3 regions of the Arthrobacter sedimenti genome follow, and region 2 is predicted to be linked to each of the others. Evidence: predicted binding sites of a transcription regulator. Region 2 holds the regulator's gene; each other region holds the start of a gene.

Region 1 (3,273 bases), on a different contig from region 2:
TGCTGTACAGGGGTGACAGGGTTCTCGTCGAGGCCGACGCGGGCCAGCAGCCTGGCTGCTTCCAGGTTGGTCTTGCGCCAGTCCACCCACCCGTTGGTGGCTTGTTCGTTGCCAAGGTAGATGTTCTCGGCAATCGACAGGTACGGGCTGAGGGCCAGTTCCTGGTGGATGATGACGATTCCGCGTTTTTCGCTGTCCGAGATGCTGGAGAAGTTGCAGGGTTCGTTTTCGAAGAGGATCTCACCGTCGAAGGTGTTGTGTGCATAGACGCCGGACAACACTTTCATGAGTGTTGATTTGCCGGCTCCGTTTTCCCCGCAGATGGCGTGGACCTCGCCACGGTTCACATCCAGGGTGACGTCCTGCAGCGCTTTGACGCCGGGGAACGTCTTGGTGATTCCTCGCATTTGAAGAATGGGTGTGTTCATCGTCAATTCCCACTGACTGTTCGGAGCTTGCCTTCCTGCTGCTGCAGGAGGGCGCGGGTGGGGCTGTGGCCCGGGACGGAAGCCGGGCCACAACCCCGGACGCTGACTACTTGACGTCGGCGTCGGTGTAGTAACCCGAGTCGATCAGTTCCTTCTTGTAGTTGTCCTTGGTGATGATCACGGACTTCAGCAGGAACGCCGGGACAACCTTGACCTTGTTGTTGTAGGTCTTGGTGTCATTGGTTTCCGGCTCCTGGCCCTTGAGGACGGCGTCAACCATCTTGACGGCCTGCGCGCCGAGTTGGCGGGTGTCCTTGAAGATGGTGGAGTACTGCTCACCGGCGACGATGGACTTGACGGAGCCCTTTTCGGCATCCTGGCCGGTGACTACCGGCAGGCTGCCCTTGGCGTAGCCGCCGGTGCTGGTGAGGGCGGAAATGATGCCGATGGACAGGCCGTCGTACGGGGAGAGGACGCCGTTCAGCTTGGTGCCCGAGCTGTAGGCGGAGGTGATGATGTCCTCCATGCGCTTCTGTGCCACCGGTGCCTGCCAGCGGAGGATCGCGGCCTGCTCAAACTTGGTCTGGCCGCTGGGGACCTTCAGGGTGCCGGCATCCATGTACGGCTTCAGGGTGTCCATGGCGCCGCTCCAGAAGAAGTTGGCGTTGTTGTCGTCGGGGCTGCCGGCGAAAAGCTCAATGTTGAAGGGGCCCTTGCCGTCAACCTTCTTGCCGCTGGCGTCCAGGAGGCCCAGGCCGGTCAGCAGTGAGGTGGCCTGCTGCACGCCCACGGTGTAGTTGTCGAACGTGGTGTAGTAGTCCACGTTCGGGGTGCCGTTGATCAGGCGGTCGTACGCGATGACCTTGACGTTCTGGTCCTTGGCCTTGGCCAGGACGTCAGTCAGGGTGGTGCCGTCAATGGCGGCGATGATCAGGGCCTTGGCGCCCTTGGTCAGCATGTTTTCGATCTGCGACACCTGGGTGGGGATGTCGTCATTGGCGAACTGGAGGTCCGTCTTGTAGCCAAGATCCTTCAGCGACTTCTCCACGTTGGCGCCATCGGCAATCCACCGTTCGGAGGTCTGGGTGGGCATCGAGATCCCGACCAGTGAATCGCTGGGCTTGGCGGCACTGCCGGATTCGGTGGCGGCTCCGCCGCGGGAGCCACAGCCGGTGGCGCCCACCGTCAGGGCGAGGACAAGGGCCACCGCGCCCATGAGTTTTTTGATTCTCACCATTTTCTCCTTCCGCGGCAGCATCGCCGCGAAGTGTTGTTGGACAGGCAGCACCGAAGCTCCCTGGTCCTGGCCACATTGTTGATGTGTCGGTTCAATATAGACTGGTTTGTGAACGCTAACAAGAGCGCGAAGGGGAATTTTCGCAACTTTTTCGAGTCCATTGACTTCTTCGTTGTTAGCGTTCACACTTGCTGCAGCAAAACAGCTTGACCCCGACCCCTACAAACCCGGTAAAGAGGCCGCCCGCCTCCCGGACGGAGGCAAACCCATGCCAGAGACTTTGTCCACATCCAGCTCCGACCCCCGCGCTGATCAGTACGTCATCGGGGTGGACTACGGGACCCTGTCCGGCCGCGCCGTGGTGGTGCGGGTCCGCGACGGCAGGGAACTCGGCAGCGCTGTCCACGAGTACCCGCATGCGGTGGTCACCGATTCCCTCCCCGAAGATACAGCGGGCGCGGAATCCAATGGACACGCCTCGAGGCTTCCCGGCGAATGGGCACTCCAGGTGCCCAACGACTACCGGGAAGTCCTGCGCAGGGCTGTCCCCGCCGCGGTGGCTGACGCAGGGATCGACCCTGCCGCCGTCGTGGGCATTGCCACGGACTTCACCGCCTGCACCATGGTGCCCGTCAAGGCCGACGGCACCCCCCTGAACGAACTGCCGGGCTTCGCCACCCGGCCGCATGCCTATGTGAAGCTCTGGCGCCACCACGCGGCGCAGGGGCAGGCTGACCGGATTAACAAGCTCGCCGCCGACCGGGGTGAGGACTGGCTTCCGCGCTATGGGGGGCTGATCTCCTCCGAGTGGGAGTTCGCCAAGGGCCTGCAACTGCTGGAAGAGGACCCGGAAGCCTACGCCGCCATGGACCACTGGGTTGAGGCGGCGGACTGGATCGTCTGGCAGCTGTGCGGGCGGTACGTCCGCAACGCCTGCACGGCGGGTTACAAGGGGATTTACCAGGACGGCCGGTATCCGTCCGAGGACTTCCTTGCTGCCCTGAACCCGGACTTCAAAGACTTCGTCAGCTCCAAGCTGGAGCACACCTTCGGGCGGCTGGGGGATGCCGCAGGCACCCTTACCGCCGAGGCTGCTGCCTGGACCGGACTGCCGGAGGGCATCGCCGTGGCCGTGGGAAACGTTGACGCGCACGTCACGGCCCCGGCTGCCAAAGCAGTGGACTCCGGCCAGCTGGTGGCTATCATGGGCACCTCCACCTGCCACGTCATGAACGGCACGGAACTGCGCGAAGTGCCCGGGATGTGCGGGGCAGTGGACGGCGGCATCGTGCCGGGCCTTTGGGGCTACGAGGCCGGACAGTCCGGCGTCGGGGACATCTTTGGCTGGTTCACCAAGTACGGCGTGCCGCCCGAATACCACCAGGCTGCCAGGGATGCGGGCCTGGGCATCCACGAATACCTCACCGAACTCGCGTCGCGGCAGGCCATCGGGGAGCACGGCCTGATCGCCCTCGACTGGCACTCGGGCAACCGCTCAGTCCTGGTGGACCACGAGCTCTCCGGGATTGTGGTGGGCCAGACCTTGGCCACCAGGCCCGAGGACACATACCGGGCGCTGCTTGAAGCCACGGCTTTCGGGACCCGCAC
Region 2 (3,273 bases):
CCCAGCAGCGCTTGAGGTCCAGGCCTTCCTCGTCGGCGATGGCCTGGACGGCCACGGCCTTTGCTGAGCCGTGCAGGATGTCGCCCACCAGCCGGCCGGTGTACATGCCGTCCGACACTTCGCCCACCGTCCCCAGCGCTCCGGTCAGTCCCAGGCGGGTGGAGATCACGGTGGCCACCTCGATGGGCGTGGCCGTCACCAGCCAGACGCGACGGCCCACCCTGAGGTGCTGTTCCGCCAGTGCTTTGGCCCCAGGCCAGATCCGGGACGCAATCATCTCGTCATAGACCTCTTCGCCGAGGGCCTTGATGTCGTCAACGGTGATCCCGGCGGCCAGCGTCAGGGCAGAATCGCGCACGGCGTGGACATCGTCGATGTTTTCCCCGCGTGCCACGAACTTGAACTGCTTCCATGCGAAGCCGGCGGCCTGGGCCAGGGTGAACGCTCCGCGCTGGTGCATCTTCCGCGCCACATGGAAGAGGCTGGCTCCGCGCATCAAGGTGTTGTCCACGTCGAAGAACGCCGCTTCGCCTGGCTGCGGCTCGGCAACCGGGCGCGTGACTACGGCGACGTATTTCTCCTCGGGCATGGACTTGAGTCTAGTCAATCCAGTGGCCTGCCGCCGTCGGCGTCACCGGCAGCACGCGAACGGCGCTACCGTTAAGCCATGGCTACACCCCGCGTCGTCCTGGTCACCAAAGCTGACTGCCACCTTTGCGAAGACGCGCGCGACGCCGTCAGCCGGGTCACTGCCTCATTGGGCCTCACCTGGAGCGAAGAGCTGGTGGACAACCAGCCCGAGCTGCGTGAGCGCTACGCCGAGGAGATCCCGGTGGTGCTGGTGGACGGCGTGCAGCGCGACTTCTGGAAGATCGATGAAATCCGGCTGGAACGCGTGCTGCAGCGCGCCATGGCCCAGTAGGGGAGTGCCGGTGACCTCCCTGGATCCAACGCCGCAGCCCCTCCCGGACCTTCCGGACGCCACGGGCACCGCGCCAAAGCAGATACCGCCCGCCGCCGTAGCCCGGCTGACGCTCTACCTTCGCGCCCTGAACACCCTGCTGGCGGAGGGCGTGGAGCGCGTCTCCTCCGAATCGCTGGCGGAGGCCTCCGGGGTGAGTTCCTCAACCCTACGCAAGGACCTCTCCTATGTGGGGTCGTACGGAACCAGGGGCGTGGGCTACGAGGTGCAGTACCTCAGCCGCCATATCGCCGCCGCACTTGGACTGACGCACGACTGGAAAGTGGCCATCGTCGGGGCCGGCAACCTCGGCAAGGCGCTGGCGCGGTACGGCGGCTTCGAGTCCCGCGGGTTCGACGTCGTGGCTATTTTCGACGCCGACCAGATGGTGGTGGGCAGCGAAGTGGGATGGCTGCGTGTCAGCGACGTGGCAGACCTCGAAACAGTCCTGCGCCGGACCGGGGCCAACATGGTGGTGCTGGCGCTTCCGGCCGCTGTGGCCCAGGGCGTCTGCGACCGGGTGGTGGCTGCAGGCGTGCACAGCGTCCTGAGTTTCGCACCGGTGATGCTGCAGGTTCCCGACGGCGTCAACCTGCGCAAGGTGGACATGGCCACCGAACTCCAGATCCTGGCTTATCACGCCCAGCGGGCGCAGTCACCCGGCCAGACAGCCTAGGCGCTGGCTTAACGCGGGCGGCCCGGGAAGCATTGCTGCTTCCCGGGCCGCCTGTTTCCCAGCTGCCGTGCTGGTTACCGACCGTAAGGGTTGCCGAACCCACCGGAGTACGGGTTGGCGAAAGGCTGCTGCTTCCGGAAGTACGGGGCAGCTGCGGGCAGGTAAAGCAGCACGATGGCTACGATGCCCAGGACGGTTCCGAGCGTTCCGATGGAGGGGACCCCAAACAGGCCGAAAATGGACAGGGCCGCGAAAACTGTTCCCAGGATGCGGGCCCAATTCCTGCCCTTGCGAACGAAGAAGGCCACCAACAGGTACAGCGCGACGCCGATGATGGCGAACACCACCAGCGTACCGGCGATGAAGCTCTTCATGCTGTCGTAGCTGATGTCTGTTCCGCTGGAGCGCATCTGCTGTTCAAAAAGCTGCCGGAGTTCGGGGCTGTCCAGCTGGGTGAGCCCGAGGATCATGCCGATGACGAAAATCGCCGCCGACGCAATGAGCAGCCAGAAGGAGATGTTCACCAGCTGGGGAACGCCGTTGCTTCCGGCCGGCTGCGGCTGCTCGGAGGGGTACTGGCCGTAAGGGGACTGTCCATACGGCGCCTGGCCGTACTGGGACTGGCCGTTTTGGGGCTGCCCGTAACCGGGAGCCTGGGAGGCGTTCTGCCCATACTGGGATCCCTGGGACCCGTACTGCGGTGCGTTCTGGCCGTACTGCGGGGCATTCTGTCCATATTGCGGTGCTGCCGGCGGCTGCGAGCCGTACTGGGGCTGGTTCTGCCCGTACTGCGGGGCGTTCTGGCCATACTGCGGTGCGTTCTGGCCGTAGCGCGGCGGCTGGGCTCCGGGCTGGTCGTTGCCGGATTGTCCGTTGCTGTTGCGGGGGTCTTCGGACCCGGGAGGCGGGACGGGAGGAGTACTCATGGGCGTTCCTTCTGCAGGGTCGGGATCCAGTTAGGCTGCCGGGAATCGGTCCTCAGCCTTCCCCCCAGCATGGCTTAAGTCCACCGTACCCCCGGCGGGCGGCGTTGTGGATGATTCGGGAGGTGTCGATGCACCGCGTTTGCCCGTTAAACACGGCACCCCGGCCACGCCGCGTAGGCGGGGCCGGGGTGCCGTGTTGGGGGATTTAGGCTGCGGGAGCGATGAAGGCGAGTTCCAGGTTGATGGCCACCTTGTCGCTGACCAGCACTCCGCCGGTCTCCAGGACGGCGTTCCAGGTCAGGCCGAAGTCCTTGCGGCTGATGGTGGTCTCGGCGGAGACGCCGGCACGGGTGTTGCCGAACGGGTCCACGGCCACGCCGTTGAACTCGGTTTCCAGGGTGACGGGACGGGTAACGCCCTTGATGGTCAGGTCGCCGGTGAGTTCGTAGCTGTTGCCCTTGGCCACGAGGCCGTTGGAGACGAAGGAGATTTCCGGGAACTTCTCCACGTCGAAGAAGTCCCCGCCCTTGACGTGGCCATCGCGGTTGGCGTCGCCGGAGTCGAAGCTGGCGGTCTTGATGGTGGCGTTGATCTTGGAATCAGCCACGTCCTCGGCCAGGTCCAGGGTGGCGGCGGCGTCGGTGAACTGGCCGCGCACCTTGCTGATGCCGGCGTGGCGGACGGTGAAGCCGATCTCGCTGTGCGAGTTG
Region 3 (3,273 bases), on a different contig from region 2:
AAGCCCAGCGGCTGCCGGTAAATCAGTGACATCAGCAGGGTGGCGGCCCCGCCGGAAAAGAGGATGCCAAAAACCCAGGACGACAGCTGGCCCTGGGTCAGGCCGCCCGCGGTCCCGACGGCCAGCGTGACGGCGATGGGCCCGGACGCCGCGAAAATGAGCCCAATGGCGCCGTTTGAGACATACGACAGGCCCAGGTCGCGGAGGATCCGGCGGGGACCCGCGGGCCGGACCCCCGGACGTTCCAGCAGGGGTTCCGGCGCCGGCCGGCCTGGCTCGACGGAGCTGGCGGTCGGATGGTGGCGGGGGTGGCTCATCGGGGCTCCTGGCTGGGGGGCGGAAAAACCGGAAGCGCTCCGAAGCATCAGCTCCGGAGCGCCTCCGTGCGGGGATATCTCCCAGTTTGCGTGCTACTTCTTCTGGCCCTGCTTTGCCAGGACGTAGTCATAAACTACTTCCTCGCCCTTTCCGTCGGTACGGGGGCGGGGGTCCAGCATCAGTTCAGGCTTCACTGCCGAGGCGATGTCGTCGGCGTTGTGCGGATCGCCGGGGAAGTAGAGCTGCTGGGTGACCGGCTCGTAGCCCGGTGCGGACACCTTGATGTGGATGTGCGCCGGACGCCAGGCGTGCCAGCCCGCCGCACTGATCAGCTGCCCGCAGGCCCCGTCCGTGGGGATCTGGTAGGGCGCCGGACGCATCGTGTTGATCTCGAACCGGCCATCGTCGGAAGCCTTGACGGTGGCGCGGAAGAGCCACTCGGGCAGGCCCGGGGCGTACTGGGAGTAGAAACCGGCGGCGTCCGCGTGCCAGATCTCCACCTGGGCACCCTGGATGGGGTCGCCGTCGGTGTCGGTGAACTGGCCGCTGAAGCGCAGCGGGGTGCCCTCCTCGCCGTCGCGCATTTCAACCGTGGCGGGCGTCTGGAGTTCCGGGGAATTGGGAACGTAGTACGGGCCCTCAATGGTTCCCACGGTGCCGGGACGGTCCTGGGAGTTGACGTCCTCAACGGTGTGCTCAAGCCAGACGTCGAGGAACAGCGGCCATTCACCGTCCGTCCCGACCTTGATCAGCCACGCTTTGAGCGCGTTGTATTCCTCGTAGGTGACCTGGTGTTCCTCGACGATGTCGTTGGCGGCCTTGATCAGCGCGCCGGCCAGCAGGCTCACCCGTTCCTTGGATACATCCACCTTGGAGAGCTTGCCCGACGCTGCGAACCGCTCGGTTGCCTTGGTGCCTGCTTCGACGGCGGTGCCTTCGTTTTCCGTGCGGCTGTCCGTTGGGGTTTGGGTCATGACAATGTCCACCTTCCTCATTGAATGGGGACAGGAAGGGCTCCTGCACCCGACGCGGGCTGCCGGGCCAGTCGTCATGCCCTGCGCCGCACCGCGTGATGTCGGTCTCAATCGTAGGCCCGCAGATAAGGACGCTACAAATATCAACTAGGCGTCTTTTGAGTCATTATCGATACATAAAGACACCCTTGGTGGAACCTAGGTATTTGCCTGATGTGAGGCCAATCACGAGCGGCAAGAATTGCTGGACAACGTCCGCCGCCGAAGCCCCTTCCCGAGTGGACCTCCGACCATCCGTCCAGCAATCTCCAATGAAGGAGCACGCCATGACCGAGAACCTGATCCATGCCCGCGAGGTCCTTGCCGACGCCGTGATCGACGACCGCGAGAACGGCGTCATCCGGGCCAAGCGCGAGATCTTCACCGACCAGGAGATCTTCGAACTCGAGATGAAGCACATCTTCGAAGGCAACTGGGTGTATCTCGCCCACGAGTCGCAGATCCCTAACGTGGGCGACTACTTCACCACCTACATCGGCCGTACCCCCGTGATGATCACCCGGGACAAGGATGAAAACCTGAACTGCCTGGTCAACGCCTGTTCGCACCGCGGCGCCATGCTGTGCCGCCGCAAGACGGACAACCGCACCACGTTCACCTGCCCGTTCCACGGCTGGACCTTCAAGAACTCCGGCGAGTTGCTGAAGGTCAAGGACTCCCGGAACGCCGGCTACCCCGAGACCTTCAACAAGGAAGGCTCACACGACCTCACCAAGGTGGCCCGCTTCGAGTCCTACCGCGGCTTCCTGTTCGGCTCGCTGAAGGCCGACGTGCTCCCGCTCGAGGAGCACCTGGGCGATGCCACCAAGGTCATCGACTCGATCGTGGACCAGTCGCCCGAGGGCCTGGAAGTGCTGCGCGGCTCCTCCACCTACACCTACGACGGCAACTGGAAGGTCCAGGCCGAGAACGGCGCCGACGGCTACCACGTCACCGCCGTGCACTGGAACTATGCAGCCACCACGGCCCGCCGCAGCGCCGGGGATTCGGCCAACAAGACCAAGGCCATGGACGCCGGCAAGTGGGGCAAAGTCAAGGGCGGGTTCTACTCCTACGACCACGGGCACCTGCTGCTGTGGCAGGAATGGACCAACCCCCAGGACCGCCCGTTGTGGGACCGCCGCGACGAGCTTGTGGCCAAGTACGGCGAGGAGATGGCGAACTTCATGATCAACATCTCGCGCAACCTCTGCCTGTACCCGAACGTCTACATCATGGACCAGTTCTCCTCGCAGATCCGGCACTTCCGGCCCATCTCCGCGGACCAGACCGAGGTGACCATCTACTGCATCGCCCCCAAGGGCGAGTCCCAGGAGAACCGTTCCAAGCGCATCCGCCAGTACGAGGACTTCTTCAACGCCACGGGCATGGCCACGCCGGACGACCTGGAGGAATTCCGCTCCTGCAACAAGACCTACTGGGCCACCAGCGCCCCGTGGAACGACATGACCCGCGGCTCTGCCCACGAGATCACCGGGCCGGATGAGCAGGCACAGGCCCTGGGCATGACCCGGGTGATCGCCTCCGGCATGCGCACCGAAGACGAAGGGCTCTACCCCATCCAGCACGGGTACTGGAAGGAAGTCATGGACCGGGCCCTGGCGGAGGAAGAGGAGCGTTCCGCCCTGGAATCCGTTCCCGTCTCCGCCTGAGAGCCCGCCGAACCACAGAGAGCGCAGAACCCATGACCAACCTGACCCACACCGCCCCGGCCCTGAAGACCGCGGAGGAGATCGCAACCCTCGAAACCGTCCGCGCGTTCCTCTACCGGGAAGCCCGCCTGCTGGATGACCGCCAGTTCGACGAATGGCTGGAGTGCTACCACCCGGACTCCGAATTCTGGATGCCGGCCTGGGACGTGGACGACCAGCTGACGCAGGACCCCCAGAACGAGATCTCCCTGATCTATTACGACAACCGA

Evidence for each region. The regulator Rex, encoded in region 2, represses fermentation and respiration genes when NADH is low (regulators of the CRP and FNR family bind a similar motif). The targets are predictions, from matches to a motif close to CTTGTGAANNNNTTCACAAG.
Region 1: the regulator Rex is predicted to act here: its motif matches at 1,771-1,790, upstream of araB (ribulokinase).
Region 3: the regulator Rex is predicted to act here: its motif matches at 1,505-1,524, upstream of benA (benzoate 1,2-dioxygenase large subunit).

What each region holds. Positions count from the first base shown of each region.
Region 1 covers NZ_JBHSDQ010000014.1:18,094-21,366, forward strand. Annotated here, with positions in the region: gene mmsA (multiple monosaccharide ABC transporter ATP-binding protein) at 1-428, opposite strand, end outside; gene chvE (multiple monosaccharide ABC transporter substrate-binding protein) at 535-1,665, opposite strand; gene araB (ribulokinase) at 1,934-3,273, shown strand, end outside.
Region 2 covers NZ_JBHSDQ010000001.1:1,008,363-1,011,635, reverse strand. Annotated here, with positions in the region: gene ACFO0G_RS04795 (HAD family hydrolase) at 1-589, opposite strand, end outside; gene ACFO0G_RS04790 (glutaredoxin family protein) at 668-922, shown strand; gene ACFO0G_RS04785 (redox-sensing transcriptional repressor Rex) at 933-1,637, shown strand; gene ACFO0G_RS04780 (ABC transporter permease family protein) at 1,712-2,563, opposite strand; gene ACFO0G_RS04775 (YceI family protein) at 2,769-3,273, opposite strand, start outside.
Region 3 covers NZ_JBHSDQ010000004.1:387,321-390,593, reverse strand. Annotated here, with positions in the region: gene ACFO0G_RS12375 (benzoate/H(+) symporter BenE family transporter) at 1-317, opposite strand, end outside; gene catA (catechol 1,2-dioxygenase) at 411-1,292, opposite strand; gene benA (benzoate 1,2-dioxygenase large subunit) at 1,619-3,004, shown strand; gene benB (benzoate 1,2-dioxygenase small subunit) at 3,037-3,273, shown strand, end outside.